2 regions of the Glutamicibacter soli genome follow, and region 2 is predicted to be linked to the other one. Evidence: riboswitches for the same ligand, from Rfam matches in the RefSeq annotation. Region 2 holds a riboswitch; the other holds the start of a gene.

Region 1 (9,202 bases), 370 kb from region 2:
GCATCACGGCCTGGGCCGTGTGGTTTTCCGAGGCGATCATTTCCAGGCCGCGCTGCTGGCGGGCCAGCTCGGCATCGATACGCTGCGCGACCTCTGGATCCAGCTCGGCCAGGGACTGGGTCAGCGATGCCGGTGCCAGTGATTCATAAGTCTTGTTGCTCATTACTCGACGTTTCCACCGTTCGCGCTTGCGTAGTCGGCTGCGGAAAGCAGCGGGCCTTCGGACTCGACCTCGACGGTGAACAGCCAGCCTGCGCCGTATGGATCCTCGTTCAGGATGGCAGGGTTGTCCGCTGCTTCCTGGTTGACCTCGACGATGGTGCCGGTGACCGGCGAGTACAGGTCGGAGACCGACTTGGTGGACTCGACTTCGCCGCAGGTCTCGCCGGCGGTGACGGTGTCGCCGACCTCTGGCAGGTCTACGTAAACAACGTCGCCCAGCGCGTCGGCAGCAATCTGGGTGATGCCGATCTTGGCTGGGGACGATGCGTCGATCCACTCGTGCTCGGCCGAGTAGCGCAACGATGACAGAACTTTACTCACGATTTTTCCTCTCCCAAGGGGAAATAGGGGGCGTTAGGCTATGCCCTCTTTGTTTAACGTTACTTGGCGCGCGTGTAGAACGGCAGTTCCACGACAACAAATGGCAAAGTCTTACCTCGCAGGTCGACTTCCAGCTCGGTGCCCACTTCGCTGAAGGCCGCATCGACATAGCCCAGGCCGACCGGGTAGCCCAGGGTCGGCGAAGGCTGGCCGGAGGTGATCTCTCCGATGACGGCGCCGTCCTTGACGATGGCGTAGCCGCCGCGGCCTGCGCGCTTGCCCAGGCCCTTCAGGCCCACCAGCTTGCGGGCAGGGGTCTGCTCGCGCACTGCCTCCAGCGCGGAGCGGCCGACGAAGTCCTCTTCCTTCTTGAAGGAGACCACCGCGCCGAGGCCCGCGTCGAACGGGGTGCGCTCCAGCGAGAGCTCGTTGCCGTACAGCGGCATGCCGGCTTCCAGGCGCAGCGAGTCGCGTGCGGCCAGGCCGCACGGAACCAGCTCATGGTCCTTGCCGATCTCCACGATGGTGTCCCACAGGCCGGCGGCGTCGGCGTTCTTGATGATCAGCTCGAAGCCATCCTCGCCGGTGTAGCCGGTGCGGGCCAGGATGGCGTCCACCCCGCCGAGCTTCGTGTAGGCGGCCGAGTAGTACTTCATCTCGGTGACGATAGCTGCGCCGGCCTCGTCGGCGGCGAGCTTGGCCACGATGGCCTCGGCGTTCGGTCCCTGGACCGCGATCAGCGATTCATCAGCGGAAGCGTCCTGCACCTGCGCGTCGAAGCCCTCGGCGCGCTTGGCCAGCTCGGCGGCGACCACCGGGGCGTTGCCGGCGTTCGGCACCACCAGGTACTTTTCGTCTTCCATGCGGTAGACGATCAGGTCGTCGATGATCTTGCCAGCTTCGTTCAGGATCAGCGAGTACTTGGCCTTGCCGACCTTCATCAGGGCGAAGTTGCCGGCCAGCGCGGTGTTCAGCGCGCTGGCTGCCTGCGGGCCGGAAACCCAGACCTCGCCCATGTGGGACAGGTCGAACAGGCCCGCGGTGGAGCGCACCGCCTTGTGCTCTGCCAGTTCCGAACCGTACTTCAGCGGCATGTCCCAGCCGCCGAAGTCGGTGAAGCTCGCGCCCAGGGCTTCGTGCTTGCCGTGCAGCGCGGTGTGCTTGGTGATGGTTTCAGTCATTGCGATGTTCCTAGACTTCGAAGGCTTCTGGAGCAGGGCAGGAGCAGATGAGGTTGCGGTCGCCGCCGGCGCCGTCGATGCGGCCCACCGCAGGGAAGTACTTGTCCACCTTGAGGCTGGCGACCGGGAAGGCTGCCTGCTCGACGGTGTACTTGCGGTCCCAACCACTGTTGACCACTGCCGCCACGGTGTGCGGGGCACGGCGCAGCGGGGATTCGGCCAGCTCGTAGACGCCGGCCAGCACTTCTTCCATTTCCTGGCGGATGGTGATCATGGCTTCGATGAAGCGCTCGATCTCTGCCAGGTCCTCCGACTCCGTCGGCTCCACCATCAGGGTGCCGGCGACCGGGAAAGCCAGGGTCGGTGCGTGGAAGCCGAAGTCGATCAGTCGCTTGGCCACGTCTTCTGCGGTGACGCCGGTCTTGGCGGTGACTTCGCGCAGGTCCAGGATGCACTCGTGCGCAACCAGTTCCTTGTTGCCGGTAAACAGGATCGGGAAGTGCTCATTCAGGCGCTTGGCGATGTAGTTCGCGTTCAAGATCGCGTGCTTGGTGGCGCTGGTCAGGCCCTCGCTGCCCATCATCGCGATGTAGGCCCAGGAGATCGGCAGCACACCGGCCGAGCCGAAGGCGGTGGCGACCACTGGCACGCCGTCGCGCTCGGAGTAGGTGCCCGAGGCGTCGCCCGGCAGGAACGGCACCAGGTGCTCGCCCACGCCGATCGGGCCGACGCCCGGACCGCCGCCGCCGTGCGGGATGCAGAAGGTCTTGTGCAGGTTCAGGTGCGAGACGTCGCCGCCGAACTTGCCCGGCTGGGCGAGACCCACCAGGGCGTTCATGTTCGCGCCGTCGATGTAGACCTGTCCCCCGGCGTCGTGGATCTTGCCGCAGACCTCGCGCACGTCGGCGTCGTACACGCCGTGGGTGGACGGGTAGGTGATCATGATCGCGGCCAGCACGTCCTTGTTGGCCTCGATCTTGGCATCCAGGTCGCCGGCGTCGATGGTGCCGTCGGCTGCGGTCTTGACGACCACAACCTTCATGCCGGCCAGCACTGCCGAGGCGGCGTTGGTGCCGTGGGCCGAGGCGGGGATCAGGCAGACGTTGCGCTGCGACTCGCCGCGCGAAGCATGGTAGTCGGAGATCGCCAGCAGGCCTGCGTACTCGCCCTGGGACCCGGCGTTCGGCTGGATGGAGACGCCGGCGTAGCCGGTGATCGCGGTCAGGCGGCCTTCCAGGTCGGTGATCAGCTCGCGCCAGCCGGCGGTCTGCGCTGCCGGGGCGTACGGGTGGATGGAGGCGAACTCAGGCCAGGTGATGGATTCCATCTCGGCGGCCGAGTTCAGCTTCATGGTGCACGAGCCCAGCGGGATCATGGTGCGGTCCAGGGCCAGGTCGCGGTCCGAGAGGCGGCGCAGGTAGCGCATCATCTGGGTCTCGGAGGAGATGGTGTTGAAGATCGGGTGGGTCAGGTAGGCGCTGGTGCGCACCTGGCCCTCGGGGATCTCGAAGCCTTCCGGTGCTGACAGTTCCACGCCGAAGACGCCGGCCAGGGCCTTGACGGTGGCGGAGGTGGTGGTCTCGTCGGTGGAGATGCCGACCTGGGTGCCGGAGACCTTGCGCAGGTTGATGCCTGCATCGTTGGCCTTGGCAATGACTTCCTCGGCGTCCTTGACGGTCACGACCACGGTGTCGAAGAAGGCCTGCGATGCCAGTTCGAAGCCGCCGGCGACCAGGGAGCTGGCCAGCACGCGGGCGTGGTTGTGGGCGCGGGTGGCGATCTGCTTCAGGCCTGCAGGGCCGTGGTAGACGGCGTACATCGAGGCGCAGATGGCCAGCAGCGCCTGGGCGGTGCAGATGTTGGAGGTGGCCTTCTCGCGGCGGATGTGCTGCTCGCGGGTCTGCAGGGCCAGGCGATAGGCGTTGGTGCCGGCGTCGTCGGTGGAGACACCCACCAGGCGGCCCGGCATGGAACGCTCAAGTCCCTTGGCCACGGCCATGTAGGCGGCGTGCGGGCCGCCGAAGAACAGCGGCACGCCGAAGCGCTGGGTGTTGCCGACCGCGATGTCGGCTCCCTGCTCGCCCGGGGCAGCGATCATGGTCAGCGAGAGCAGGTCGGCGATCACGGTGACCATCGCGCCGGCGGCCTTGGCGGCGGCGATGACCTCGGCGTGGTCGGCGATCGAGCCGTCGTTGCCCGGCTGCTGCAGCACGATGCCCGAGATGTCGCCTTCCGGCAAGCCCGCGGACAGGTCGGCGACCTCGACCTCGAAGCCCAGCGCATCGGCACGGCCCTGCACGACCTTGATGGTCTGCGGGAAGATGTTGGAGTCCAGCACGGTCTTGCCGTTGGACTTCTTCTTGTTGGCGCGGCGCATCATCAGCACGGCTTCGGCGGCGGCGGAGGATTCGTCCAGCAGCGAGGCGTTGGCGATCGGCATGCCGGTCAAGTCCATGACCATGGTCTGGAAGTTCAGCAGGGCTTCGAGGCGGCCCTGGGAGATCTCAGGCTGGTACGGGGTGTAGGCGGTGTACCAGGCCGGGTTCTCGACGATGTTGCGGCGGATGACTGCCGGGGTGATGGTGTCGTAGAAACCCTGGCCGATCATCTGGGTCTTCATGACGTTCTTGGATGCCAGCTCACGCAGGTGGGCCAGTGCCTCGGTCTCGGTCAGTGCATCCGGGATGTCCAGAGCGGCATCTTGGCGGATGTCGGCGGGAACTGCCGTGTCGATCAGCTCGTCCAGGCTGTTGTAGCCAAGGGTCTGGAGCATGGTCTCGACGTCGGACTGACGCGGGCCGATATGGCGGGACACGAATTCGCTGTTCGTGTTAGCAGAAGTCTGCGTGATGGTCATGGTGCAGGTGTCTCCATGGGGATCTGTCTTGGCGCATGCCAAAGGAAGGTCGCTGTCCCTCCCCATCCCTGTTGCACAACCTGAGAGTTTTACGCAGCCGGCCTACCAAACCGGTTGCTTGCACCTTCGGTGAACCGGAACAGGCCGGTTACTTTCCAGAGTTGCCTCTTGATGGCGGTACGGGTGCCTGAGAGTTTCCTGGGGAGGAATTGCTCCTACGGCGCCCGTCCATGGTGTGAACGGGACTCTCCCGCCATCCTTCTATGGCGTCGGTTGCGGGCCAATGACCCACAACACACCTCCCATGGTACCCGCCCCGGGGCCAACTGCAAACAATCTTTCGGCCCCGGAGCCCCTGCATGACGCGCGCTAGCTGCTTTCCGCGCCCAGCCGGATGTAGTCCGGGTATTTTGCGCTCAGGCTGTCCCCCGAGGAAGTGCCTGTCAGGCGGCGTTTGACCCATGGAGCCAGGTATTCCCGGGCCCAGCCGAGGTCCTGGCGCAGTTTCTGACCGCGGGCGTTCACCGCAGCCGCTGGCAGCACCGGAACTTCGATGTCGGAGGACCAATTGCCCTCGGTGACGCCATGGGTTCCGAGCACGTCCAGCACCTTGGCGGCCATGAGCGTGTGGCCGGCGGTGCCCATGTGCAGGCGGTCCACGGCCCAGTAGCGCACGTCCGAGAATTCGCGCCAACGCCAGTAGTCGGCGACCAGCGTGTTGTAGCGGTCGGCGATCTCGCGCACCTTTTCGTTGTAGATCGCGGTGCGCGGGCGGGTCTTGGAGAACAGCGGCGAGTCGACGGTGTCGAAGCCGGTGAACAGCAGCACGGTGATCCCGGCATCGGCGAAGCGCTTGACCATGCTGTCGTAGCTGCGCATCAGCGCCTCGAGGTCGGCCTTGGGCCGCAGGATGTCGTTGCCGCCGGCGTAGAGGGAGACCACGTCGGGCTTCATGGACAGCGCCTGGTCCATCTGCTGGTTGATCACCTGCCCGATCTTCTTGCCGCGGATCGCGAGGTTCGCGTATTCCCAGTCGCCGCGGGCGCACAGCACCTCGGCCACCCGGTCCGCCCAGCCGCGCACTTGGTTGGGGCGCAGCGGATCGTCGTCGCCAACGCCTTCGGTGAAGGAGTCCCCCATTGCCAGAAACTTTGCCATGCTCTTCCTCCTAGCCCTTGGCCTGCATCATTTTGCCGATAACCACCTGGCGCGCCAGCTGGCTGAGCTGCACGCCCGTGGAAATGCTCTTCTCGCCCTCGTTGCGCGACGGAATGTAGGCGAAGCCGAGCTGGTAGGCCGGATCGGCGAAGGCCAGCGAGGAGTTCGCCCCGTCGTGGCCGTAGGCGAAGATCGAACCATAGTCGTTGCGGGCGGTGGCCTTCATGAATCCCAGGGCAAAGGCCTGGAGCAGCCCGTTGGTGCGGTCGTGCCCGTAGACGAGCTCCGCGGATACCCGGGACCAGGTGTCCTCGCTCAGGAACCCCCGGGCGGCGCCAAGTGAGGGCACCGGGCCGAAGGAGGCCGCGTAGATGGCCGCCAGCGACTGGGCATCGGCGACGCCGCCCATGGAGGCCGGGCCGAGCCTGCGGACCTGCCGGGAGTTGGCCAGCTCGTGCCAGTTGTAGACCGGACCGCTGTCCAGCGCGAACCCGGAGGCCGAGTTGACTGCCAGGCCTGCCGGGGAGAAGGGGTCGAAGAATGCCGGTTCGGCCGGGGCGGCGGGGAGCACGTCACGGTAGCGCGGTTCCAGCGAGTCGTCCTGCCCGATATACGCGTCCACGCCCAGGGGCTTGCGGATGCGTTCCTCGAAGACCTCTTTCAGCTCTTTGCCGGTGACCCGGCGGACCAGTTCCTCCATGAGCACACCCATGGTGATGGCGTGGTAGCCCACGATGTTCTGGCCCAGCGGCCAGATGCTCGGCATGGTGGCGAGGATCTTGGCATATTCCGAGGAGTTCAGCAACACCTGACTGGGCACCCCGCCGGGGACGCCCAGCACTCCGGCCTGGTGGCTGAGCACTTCCCCGACGCTCAGTTTGCCCTTGCCGTGGGTGCCGAATTCGGGCCAGTAGTCGGTGATCGGGGCGACCGGATCGATCAGCCCGTCCTGGACCAGCAGGGCGATGACCAGTGCGCTGAGCCCTTTGGTGCAGGAGAACACGCAGGTGAGCGCATCCCCCGAAAGGTGCTCCCCCACGCTGTGGCTCAACACCAGGGCGCCGCGGTGGTACACGGCCAGCTGCGCCGAGTAGCCGTCCTCCACTGCGGCACGGCCCTGCAGCGCCTGCGCGAGCGGGGCAAAGTCGTCAGTTATGACCGATTCCATCTAAATCCTTCGAAAGCATGTCTCTTTGCAACTAACACTAGTAGCCGCAGCGGAAATTCGCGTTCTCCGGCGAAATCATGCCTGAACCATAAGTTCCTCAAAGAGCCATTCTCAATAAACGGAGGAATAACCTCCGAAAAGGCCGGAACGACAAGCATTTATTGCTGTTAGCATAGTGATCGATTTCGCCCATTGAATAGACGACGACAAAATATGTCGCATTCTTCAGCTCGAATCGAAGATTGGAAAGGCTCATCCGCCTATGACTGCAACCCGAGAAGACTCAACTCCAGGCGGACAACCCGCCGAACTCAAGCGGGTCATCGGCCCCAAACTCCTGATGTTCCTCATCATCGGCGACATCATCGGCGCAGGCATCTTCGCGATCACCGGCAAGGTCGCCGGACAGGTCGGCGGCGCCGCCTGGCTGCCGTTCCTGATCGCCTTCGCCATTGCGACGCTGACCGCCTTCAGCTACATGGAGCTGGTCACCAAGTATCCCCACGCGGCGGGCGCTGCTTTGTATATTCACAAGGCTTTCGGCATCCATTTCGTCACCTTTCTGGTGGCCTTCACGGTGGCCTGCTCCGGCATCACCAGCGCCGCGACCTCGGCCACCCTGGTTGGGCAGAACCTGCTGATCGGCTTCGGCCAATTCATCGAGGGCGTGCCGACCACACCCGAAGCCGGTATGTTCGCCGCCATCGCGATCATCGTGATCCTGGCCCTGATCAACCTGCGCGGCGTCGGGGAATCGGTCAAGTTCAACATGGTGCTCACGGTGATCTCCCTGGGCATCATGGCAGTGATCATCTCCATCGGCATCGGCGCCATCGCCAGCGGCCACGGCGACATCAGCCGACTGGTGGTCTTCGAGGCCCCCGAGGACCGCAGCCTGTTCGCAGCGGTCACCATGGGCACCGCCATCGCGTTCTTCGCGATGGTCGGCTTCGAGGATTCGGTGAATCTGGTCGAGGAAACCAAGAACCCCAACAAGACCTTCCCGCGCATCATGCTCATCAGCCTGGGCATCTGCGCCGTGATCTACATGCTCGTCGCGGTCACCATCATCATGGTGATCCCCACCGGCGACCTGCTGAACCCGAAGAATCCTGACGCGGGCATCCTGCTCGATGTCGTGCGCATCGGCGCCCCGGGCCTGCCGGTGGACGCGATCTTCCCGTTCCTGACGGTCTTCGCCGTGGTCAACACCGCCTTGATGAACATGCTCATGGCCAGCCGCCTGCTCTACGGCATGGCCCGCCAGGGTGTGCTGCCGCAGGTGCTGGGCAAGGTGCATTCCAAGCGTCGCACCCCGACGCTATCGATCATCTTCACCACGCTGCTGGCCATCGCGCTGGTGGTCTACGTGAACCTGGATACCGAAAGCGGGATCGTCGGCTCGCTCGGCGGCACCACCGCCCTGTTGCTGCTGGTGGTCTTCACGATGGTCAATATCGCACTGCTGGTGCTGCGCCGCGACAAGGCGCCGGAGGATTCCTTCCGCGCACCGACGATCATCCCGATCCTCGGCGCCGCCACCAGCGCTTTCCTGATCGGGCCATGGGCCCGCTCGCGCGCGGACTGGGTGCAGTATGAGATTGCGGGGCTGCTGCTGGCCCTTGGCGTCGCGCTCTGGGCGGTCAACTGGCTGGCCAACCGCATCAACTACAAAAAGGGCAACATCTCCTCGGGGCACTTCTAGCAATCCGCCCCGGCAAAACGGCAAAGGCACGAACCGTGCGGGGTTCGTGCCTTCGCCGTTTGGGGCGGGATGCCCATCGCCTTGCGGCTACTGCTGGACGGTTTCCTGGCGGAAGCGCAGCTTCCAGCCGCTCTCGGTGCGCTGCCACCATGAGGAGACCACGAGGATCGTCGAGCCCTCGACCTTCATGCGGTAGGCCAGCAGGGCCAGATCCCTGTCGACCTCGCGGGCGGTGAGCACCTGCACCTCGCCGGTGGCAGGCAGCTGCGCCCCGGCTTCGAGCTGGGTGCGCACCGTGGCGACATCCAGCAGCCCGCCACCGCGGGTGACTTCCTGGTATCCCGGATGCAGGAAATCGCTCAGCTCGGCGAAGCTGGTGCGGATCTGCGGGTCGAGGAAGCCCAGTTCAAGTTCATAGATCGTGGCAGCCGTATCCTGGGCGGACTTGGGAGCGGTTGCTTCAGCGGGGGCGGCAGGGGCTGCGGTGGAAGCTGCCGCGGCAGATGCCGCTCCGGCGGTGTAACCGGGGCCCGGGTCCGGCGCAGTGCCTTGCTGGTGCGCGGTGGCGGCGGCACGGGCACGGTCGTCGG
Region 2 (9,202 bases):
GTAGCCCGAACCGTCAGCGGGAGGCGGCGTCGACCGCCAGCCCCTCGAGCTTTGCGGCTTCCTCGGAAATCCGGGCGGCCAGGTCGAAGTCCCGCTTCGCGATGCCGTGGACGCTGCGCAGCGAGATCCCCACGTGGACGGACTCGTAGCGCCAGTCGACGGTCGGGTGGTGGTTGAGCTGTTCGGCGGCCAGCCCGATGACCGCGATGAATTCCAGCGCGGTGGCGGTTGTGTCGAACCGATAGCTGACAGCCAGCGAGCTTTCGCCCAGTTCCCAATCCTGCAGTTCATCCATCAATTGCCACACCTGCACGCGTGGCAACGGCCCGGTTTCCGTCATGGCGATCCTTCCGAAAACAATGTCGCTGATCCAAGGAGCCGCGACGCCCCTTTTTCGGGTCATCGTGGCATGGGTCCACCCCGGAAGCCAACAGGTGTCAGACATTGCACAGGACGAAGCGGGTGCACCGGGATTCGGGTGCCGGAAAACCACGGCTGCTGCCGCCGTCCGGGGCCGGCGCGCCGGGCCTGACTCAGGATGAGTACAAATGAGTGACGAATATTCTCTCATGAGATCGACGGCTGGCCAATTCTGGTGTCGTTCCATGGCCAATACATCGGCCCGCTCACCGATTCTTTTGTACCGCTGGTCGCTTGGTGGCGAATAATCCGTGACTTCGGCCGATTGGGGTGTATCGGCCACGGGATGATTCTTGGCGGTGTTCCAACGCCATCACATGCTTGACTGAAAGGGACGAAGTTGTCCACAACACGTACAAATAAGGATCCGGGACAGGTGTCCCTGGCCAAGACCCTAGGCAACTGGGATGCCCTGGCCCTTGGCTTCGGCGCAATGATCGGATTCGGCTGGGTGGTCCTCACCGGCGGCTGGCTTTCGAGCGCCGGAACCCTGGGAACCATCGTCGCTGTGCTGGTCGGCGGCGGCATCATGGCCGTGGTCGGCCTGACCTACGCCGAGCTGACCGCTTCCATGCCCAAGGCCGGCGGCGAGCACAACTTCATCCTGCGTGCGCTTGGCCCGCGTCCATCCTTCATCGGCTCCTGGGCGATCACCGGCGGCTATGTCACGATCGTGGCCTTCGAAGCCGTGGCGTTCCCGCGCACCGTTGAATACATCTTCCCCGGCATGAGCCAGATCCCGCTGTGGACCATTGCAGGTTTCGAGGTCCACTTGACCTGGGCGCTGGTCGGCGTCCTGGCCGGCATCCTGATCACCTGGATCAACATCCGCGGCGTGAAGCAGGCCGGCGTGGTCCAGACCTTCACCGTGATCTTCCTGCTGGCCATCGGCCTGCTGATGATCTTCGGCTCGGTCACCGGCGGCGAAACCGCCAACATGGAGCCATGGTTCACCCCGGGCATGAAGGGCTTCTTCACGGTGCTGATGGCCGTGCCGTTCCTGTTCATCGGCTTCGACGTGATCCCCCAGTCCGCCGAAGAGGTCAAGATCCCTTCGCGCCAGATCGGCAAGCTCGTGGTCATTGCTGTCATCATGGCGACCCTGTGGTACGTCATGGTGGTGCTGACCACCGCCTCGGCGATGCCGGCCGCGGATCTGGCGAACACCAACATCGCCACCGCCGACGCCTTCGGCGCGCTGTTCAACTCGGATTTGATGGCCAAGATCCTGATCGCCGGCGGCATCGCGGGCATCCTGACCTCCTGGAACTCCCTGCTGCTGGGCGCGTCCCGTCTCGTGTTCTCGCTGGCCCGCTCCGGCATGCTGCCCGACTGGTTCGCCCGCCTGCACCCGAAGTACAAGACCCCGCACAATGCGCTGCTGTTCATCGGCGGCATCTCGCTGGTTGCCCCGTTCTTCGGCGAACGCATGCTGGGCTGGCTGGTGGACTCGGGTGCCCCGAGCATCATCATCGCCTACTTCCTGGTGTCCGTGACCTTCCTGCTGCTGCGCCGCCGGGAACCGCAGATGGACCGCCCGCTGCGCGTGGGCGGCGAAGGCCGCTTTGGCGAGGTCATCGGCTGGGCCTCGGTGCTGCTGACCTTCGGCCTATTCAGCCTCTACATGCCCGGCATGCCGGCGCAGCTGACCTGGCAGCCGTGGCTGATCTTCGCGATCTGGTGGGCCATGGGCGCGCTGTTCTTCTTCAAGGTCCCCGGCGGCATCCCCGCTGGTGTCGACGCCGAAGAAAAGGTGCTCGAAGTCGTCAGGGCACGACGCAAGAAGTAGCGTTTGTCTGGCACTGCGTGCAGGGCGCGTCCGTTCGCGGACGCGCCCTGCACGTATTTCATGCGCAGTTCCCGGCGCTCGGGTGTGCGCGGCTCCTAGCGCTTGACCTCGTAGCACAGACGCATGACCCCGCCGCTGAGCTCCTGGGCGGAGAGCAGTTCCAGATTGGTGCGGGCGAGGCCCGGGGCGAAGTAGGGGGTCCCGCCGCCCAACACTATCGGGAACAGGTTGATCCGGTATTCGTCGATCAGTCCCAGCCGCGCCGCCTGGGCGGCCAGGGCCGCCCCGCCGATGGCGATCTCCGTGTCGCCTCCCTGCGCCTTCAGCGACTGGATCTCCTCGCCCAGGGACCTGGTGGCCAGCCGGGCGTTGCCCTGCACTTCATTCAGCGTGCGGGAGAACACGACCTTGGGCAGAGGGTTCCACAGTGCGATCCAGTCCAGATCCAGCTTTGTGCTTTCCGGGTTGTCCGCGGCGGTCTCCCAGTACAGCATGACCTCGTAGAGCTTGCGCCCCATGAGCTGGACACCGAGATTCTTCGCCTCGTCGATGGAGGCCTGGTAGATGTCGTCACCCGGAACGCTCCAGTCGATTCCGCCATCCGGACCGGTGATGAATCCGTCCATGGACATGGACATTGAATAGGTAACCTTGCGCATTGCCGCCGCCTCTTTCGAAGTTGCTTCCACGGTACGCACCGCTGGGCGCGCTGGAAAGGGCCTGCAGCGCACTGCCAGCATGGGACCCGTCCTGCGCTGGAAGCCAACCCGCGTGCGCTGCAGGCCAATCCCTAAATCCCGAATCCGTAGCAGACTAGGTTCGATATGTGTGACACGGCCAACACCTGGAGCCGACATCGGCGCTGGCCTACACGGGAGAAAAGGGGAATTGTGGAGAACAAAACCGTCATTGTCGTAGGCGCAGGTTCGGCCGGATCGGTGGTCGCGCGCCGGCTCGTGGACGCCGGAGCCAGCGTCACCCTGTTCGAGGCAGGCAACGAGGACACCAACCCCGCCATCCACGACCTCTCGCGCATGGGGGAGCTGTGGCACAGCGAGGACGACTGGGACTACTACACCGCGCCCATGAACGGCACCGCCAGCAAGCCGATGCACCTGCCGCGCGGCAAGGTCATGGGCGGCTCGCATGCGCTGAACGCCACCATCTGGGTGCGCTGCGCCCCGCAGGACTTCGACCACTGGGCCAGCGTCAGCAGCCCCGACTGGGCCTGGGAGAACGTCCTGCCGGTCTACAAGGACATCGAGAACTTCTCCGGAGGCGCCAGCGAGCTGCGCGGCGGCGCGGGCCTGCTTCCCGTGGTCGACAAGTACCCGCTGGACGAGATCCACCAGTCGATCATCGAGGCCGCAGTGCAATCCGGCGTCGAGCACAACCAGGACTACAACGGCCAATCCCTGGAAGGCGTCTCCCAGGAGCAGGTGAACATCGTCAACGGCGAACGCATCAACACCTGGAAGGCCTACCTGAAGCCGGTGCGCGAGAAGCTGCGGATCATCACCGGCGCACAGGTGCACTCGCTGCTGGTCGAGGACGGCGCGGCGGTGGGCGTGCGCTACCGCAGCGGCGGGCAGCTGCACGAGCTGCGCGCGGACGAGGTGGTGCTCAGCGCCGGCGCGCTGGGCTCCCCGCAGATCCTGTTGCGTTCGGGCATCGGCCCCTCGGCGGAGTTGGAGGCCGCCGGCGTCGCTCCGCTGCTGGATGCCCCGCAGGTCGGCAAGAACCTGCACGACCACCTGCTGGCCCCGGTGATCGGGCAGACCACTGCCAAGGACATCCCGGCGCCGCGCACCGGCATCTCGGTGTCGCAGACCCACCTGTTCGCCAAGTCGCGGGAGGATCTGGACGTGCCCGACACCCAGCCGATCTTCTTCTCCGTGCCGATGTACTCGCCGGGCATGGAACCGGTTCAAGGCACGGCATTCACCCTGCACTCGGGCATCATTGCCCCTCACAGCCGCGGCGAGCTGACGCTGTCCGGGCCGTCGCTGGACGACCCGGTGCGCATCGACCTCAACGCGCTGGATGACCGGCGGGACATGGACGCGTTCCTGTTCTCCATCAAGCAGTGCCGCGACATCATGGCGCAGCCGGCGCTGGCTGGGGACTGGGGAGCGGTGGAGGTCTATCCGGGCGCCGAGGTGCAGGACGACGCGGCGCTGGAGGACTACATCCGCAACAACGTGGTGACCTACCACCACCAGGTGGGCACCTGCCGTATGGGCGTCGACGCGCAGGCGGTGGTGGATCCGCGGCTGAAGCTCAACGGGCTGAAGGGCCTGCGGGTCATCGACGCGTCCATTATGCCGCGCATCACCACCGGCAACACCAACGCCCCGGCGGTGCTGATCGGTGAGCTCGGCGCGAAGTTCCTGCTGGAAGACCTGGCCGCGAGCCGGTAGCCGCCGGCCTGTTCTCCCGTGCTGACGCCAAGGGCCTCGCACCGTCATCCCGTGACGTTGCGAGGCCCTCGATGGTTGCCCAAAGGCGCTAGCTGTCGATGCTTTCCTTGGCCTTCTCGGCCTGGGCTGCGCCGGCTGACACGGTGCTGCGGTAGGCGGCCGCCTCGCGGCGCTCGTGGGCGACCTTGCCGGCGTGGGCCAGGCGCAGCGCCTCGTGCTTCGGATCGCGGCGGACCCCCAGGTAGCCGATGCCCAGCCCGATGAACCAGAGCGGGGTGGCGATCAGCGCGACCAGCGTGTCGGCCTGGGTGGTCAAAGCCCACAGGATGAAGACGAAGAATGCCAGCACGACGTACGGCATGAACCGTCCGCCGGGCATCTTGAAGGCGCTGGCGTCATGCAGCTGCGGGCGGCGGGCCCGGTAAGCTAGGTAGCTGAGCAGGATGATCGACCAGACGAACATGAAGCAGAGGGCTGAAATGGTGGTCACCAGCGTGAACACCGCCATCACCGAGTCGCCGCTGTAGAGCAGCGCGACGCCTGCCAGCAGGAACATGCATGAGAACATCAGCGCGTTGCGCGGCACCTTGCGGGAGGAGAGCCGCTCGAACTTCTTCGGGGCGTCGCCTTCCAATGCCAGGCCGCGCAGCATGCGCGAGGTCGAGTAGATGCCCGAGTTGGCGCTGGAGGTGGCGGAGGTGAGCACCACGAAGTTGATGATGCCCGCGGCGCCGGCCAGCCCGGCCAGGGTAAACATGCCGACGAACGGGGATTCCTCGGCGGAGAACAGCGTCCACGGCTCGACCATCATCAACACCAGCAGCGCGCCGACGTAGAAGAACAGGATGCGCAGCGGGATCGAGTTGATCGCCTTGGGCAGGGTCTTCTCCGGGTCCTTGGTCTCGGCCGCGGTGGTGCCGACCAGTTCGATGCCCACGAAGGCGAACACTGCGATCTGGAAGCCGGCCACGAAGCCCATGGCGCCGTTCGGGAACATACCTCCATGCGCCCAGAGGTTGGAGAAGGAAGAGCTGATGCCGTTGTGCTGGAATCCAGTGATGACCATGGCCAGACCCACCACGATCAGCGCACCGATGGCGATGATCTTGACCAGGGCGAACCAGAATTCGGTTTCGCCGAAGGCCTTCACGGTGCTCAGGTTCAGCACCAGCAGCAGGACGATGCAGGCCAGGCCCGGGATCCACAGGGGCAGGTCGCCCCACCAGAAGGCGACGTAGTGCGCGATGGCCACGACATCCGCGATGCCGGTGACAACCCAGCAGAACCAGTAGGTCCAGCCTGTGAAGAAGGCGGCCCAGGGGCCGAGCAGGTCGCCGGCGAAGTCGGCGAAGGTCTTGTAGTTGAGGTTGCTCAGCAGCAGCTCGCCCATGGCGCGCATGACGAAGAAGAGCATGAAGCCGATGATCATGTACACGAAGATGACCGAGGGGCCGGCGACGGCGATGGTCTTGCCGGAGCCCATGAACAGGCCGGTGCCGATGGCGCCGCCGATTGCGATGAGCTGGATATGGCGATTGGAGAGTCCGCGTTCGAGCTTGGGGGCAGAGCTGGTTGAGCTCATTCAGGCGCCTTCCGGGAGTGGGGGATCCCGCACCCGACGCAATCCGGGACAAGCCGGTGGGCCTGTCCGCGGACAGCGCTACCTTCGAACACGCGCATCGTGGTGTTCTCCTGTTTTCGGCCGCATAAGGCTCAAGCGCTCAAAGCAAGTGCCTGCCGCGACCACGGGGGAGCATCATGGGCGTGCCCGCGAGTGCGGCACTGTTCTGATGTTCCTCCCCAATCTGTTTGCGTACCTGAGAGTTTTCACTTCGCGCCGAATACTGGGCGAAGCCTGCTCCTTCGGTGAGCGCGACCTTCATCGCGCTACTTTCCAGATGTGCCTGTTCGTGGCGGTACGGGGGCCTGAGAGTTTCCCGGGGAGGAATTGCTCCTACGGCGCCCGCCCTTGGTTCAGGACGGGGCTCTCCCGCCACGCATCAATGGCTGTTTGGTGACTGCCATCACAGTATGCCTTGGAAACGTGAAGCGATGCAAATTGAATCTGCCGGAAAATCGTCGTAAAGCCTCAAAAGGTCCTTTCGAAAATCCTTATTGACAAGTGCGTTTCAATTCCGTCTTGTGGCTTAAAGTTTGAAACGGCGCAACGCTTAATATGAGACCCCAGGTTCCCGCCCCTGGGTCGCGTTCGGGGCGGCAATCTGTACCGCTATGAAATCATTTCATCGTGAAATGATATTCTCGGTGGGTGAATGAACAGAAACCGCCCCAATTCCAATGGAACTCCTTGAGTTATCTGGCGACCCGGGTTGGGCGCGTGGGTACCACGGCGCTCGGTGCGCTCATGGACGCCGAGGGGCTGACGCGCCACCACTTCACGATCATCAGCGCACTGGAAGAGTCCGGCGCGATGTACCAGAACGACCTGGCCGACCGGGCCAATATCAACCGCGGCCATATGGTCGCCTACCTCGACCGGCTGGAAGCGCACGGTACGCTGCAGCGCACCGTGGACCCGGCGGATCGCCGCCGCCGGCTCATCGAGCTGACCGCTGAAGGGCGTCGTTTTGCGGACCGTGCCGTCGAAGCGGCCCGCGAAGGCGAGGAGAAGATCTACAGCGTGCTGGATGCGGCCCAGCGCGACCAGCTGCGCGGCCTGCTGCAGCTGGTAGTCGCCAGCGAGGAGGAAGCTCGCCCGTGATTGCCCACGCACAACAGATCTGGAAGCACAGCGTTGCCGTCGCCCCGCGCATGCCGGCGTTGCGGCCCGCGGCCCGGGCCACGTTCTGCTTGGCGGTGCCGCTGCTCATCCTCGCCAGCCTGGGACGGATGGATTGGGCGATGTATGCAGGGTTCGGCGCCTTCTGCGCAGTCTTCGGCCGCTACGACAACTACGCGGTCCGCTTCTGGCAGCAGCTCAGCTGCGGCGCGGTGCAGGTAGCATCCATGCTGCTGGGCACGCTGTTCTCCTTTCTCCAGACGCCGTTCATCGTCGATGCACTTGTCTTGGCCGTGATCGCCTTCGGCTCCAATCTGGTGTCGCGCGGGGTGCGCTGGCTTCCGCCGGGACCGATCTTCGCGGTGTTCGCCGGCGGTGCCTGCCTCTCGGTTCCGGCAAGCGGCGAAAGCTTCATCGGGGTGCTGCTGGTCGGTGCGGGCACCGCATTGTTCAGCCTGCTGGTCATGCTCGGGCTGTCGGCCCGACGCGGCCGACTGGCGGCCGCGCTGAAGGCGGAACCCACCTGGGCGCCGACCGAGAAATCGGTCCATGAATCCGTGCGCATGGGCATCGCCGTCTTGTTGGCCGGTGTCGTGGCCTATCTTCTTGGGGGAGACCACTGGTACTGGGCGAGCCTTGGCGCAATTTCCGGGGTGATGGGGGCAACCGTCCACAGCCGGGTTGCCCGGGCCCTGCAACGCTGCGTCGGAACCTGCATCGGCGTGCTGCTGACCTGGGCGGTGTTCGTCTTCGAACCCAATCTCTGGGTGCTGCTTGCGGTGGCGCTGGTCGGCCAGTTCTGCATCGAGGTCGTCATCCTGCGCAATTACGCGGTGGGCATGGTCTTCATGACCATGGTCGCGCTGCTCATGGTGCACCTCGCCAGCCCCGAGGATCCCATGGTGCTGCTGGTTGACCGGGTCACCATGACGGTGCTCGGGGCGGCCACCGGTGCGGCGCTGAGCGTGGCGATCGGCATCGTCGTGGGTCAGCAGAAGCACGTCGAGCAAAAGCAGAACTAAGACCGCGTGGGAGAAGCCATTCCAATTGGCGCCCCAAAAACGAGTTTAAGGGCGCCAATATTCGTCGCCGAGCATGATCTACTGAGACTGCCCGGTTGCAGAGACAAGGAGCGCATCCGCTGGAACGAATTGGCCTTGTACAACGCGATGAAGTACTTCGGCGAGAAGATCTAGTCCAGCTAGCATGTCCTTGTCGTGTGTCAGCTCGCGTTCATTGTGGCTGATACCCTCCACGCTGGGGACGAACAACATGATGGTTGGGACAATGTCTTTCATATTCGTTGAGTCGTGCCCGGCCAGTGTCCGGACTACCCCATGCCGGAGGCCCAGGGATTGCGCTGCGTCGGCAGCCAGCTTGAGTCCCGCCTGATCGTAGGCTTTTGCAGCCCAGACATGCTCAGCACCCCGTTCGATGCTGACATTTGCCAGCTTTTCGATTCGCTTCACACGGGAGCGCAGATCCGCATCCGCTGCGGCTAGTACGTCAGCATCGGTAGATCGAAGATCCACCAGAAGATTTACACGACTAGCTACAACCACGGGCGAGTTGGGGTACACGGAGAATTCGCCGCAGGAGGTGATTACCATGTGTTCATCGGTGGAATGTTCCAAAGCGACCTCTCGCGCAGCGACGACGAGCGCGCTGGCACCAAGCAAGGCATCTTGTCGGTCTGCAATGATGGTAGCTCCGGTATGCGCTTGCTCCCCGTGAACTATGAATTCGTACTTGTTTGCACCCCAGGTCGATTCGACCAGCCCTATGTCTAGCCCCTGGTCTTCCATAGAGCGTCCTTGCTCAATGTGGATCTCT

The links. A riboswitch is a leader RNA that binds a small molecule or an ion and turns the genes downstream of it on or off. The one in region 2 is predicted to bind glycine.
Region 1: another riboswitch for glycine. It lies ahead of gcvP (aminomethyl-transferring glycine dehydrogenase); the one in region 2 lies ahead of cycA (D-serine/D-alanine/glycine transporter).

The regions. Positions count from the first base shown of each region.
Region 1 covers NZ_CM125969.1:2,913,609-2,922,810, forward strand. The annotation lists gene glyA (serine hydroxymethyltransferase) at 1-163, opposite strand, end outside; gene gcvH (glycine cleavage system protein GcvH) at 163-543, opposite strand; gene gcvT (glycine cleavage system aminomethyltransferase GcvT) at 603-1,724, opposite strand; gene gcvP (aminomethyl-transferring glycine dehydrogenase) at 1,735-4,581, opposite strand; glycine riboswitch at 4,747-4,844, opposite strand; gene ACTX90_RS13845 (SGNH/GDSL hydrolase family protein) at 4,951-5,739, opposite strand; gene ACTX90_RS13850 (serine hydrolase domain-containing protein) at 5,750-6,907, opposite strand; gene ACTX90_RS13855 (APC family permease) at 7,170-8,612, shown strand; gene ACTX90_RS13860 (RNase H family protein) at 8,700-9,202, opposite strand, start outside.
Region 2 covers NZ_CM125969.1:3,282,023-3,291,224, reverse strand. The annotation lists gene ACTX90_RS15620 (EamA family transporter) at 1-4, shown strand, start outside; gene ACTX90_RS15615 (4a-hydroxytetrahydrobiopterin dehydratase) at 14-340, opposite strand; gene ACTX90_RS15610 (APC family permease) at 761-2,209, shown strand; gene ACTX90_RS15605 (dihydrofolate reductase family protein) at 2,305-2,868, opposite strand; gene ACTX90_RS15600 (GMC family oxidoreductase) at 3,100-4,629, shown strand; gene cycA (D-serine/D-alanine/glycine transporter) at 4,718-6,211, opposite strand; glycine riboswitch at 6,425-6,533, opposite strand; glycine riboswitch at 6,534-6,632, opposite strand; gene ACTX90_RS15590 (MarR family winged helix-turn-helix transcriptional regulator) at 6,899-7,351, shown strand; gene ACTX90_RS15585 (FUSC family protein) at 7,348-8,391, shown strand; gene ACTX90_RS15580 (M20 family metallo-hydrolase) at 8,470-9,202, opposite strand, start outside.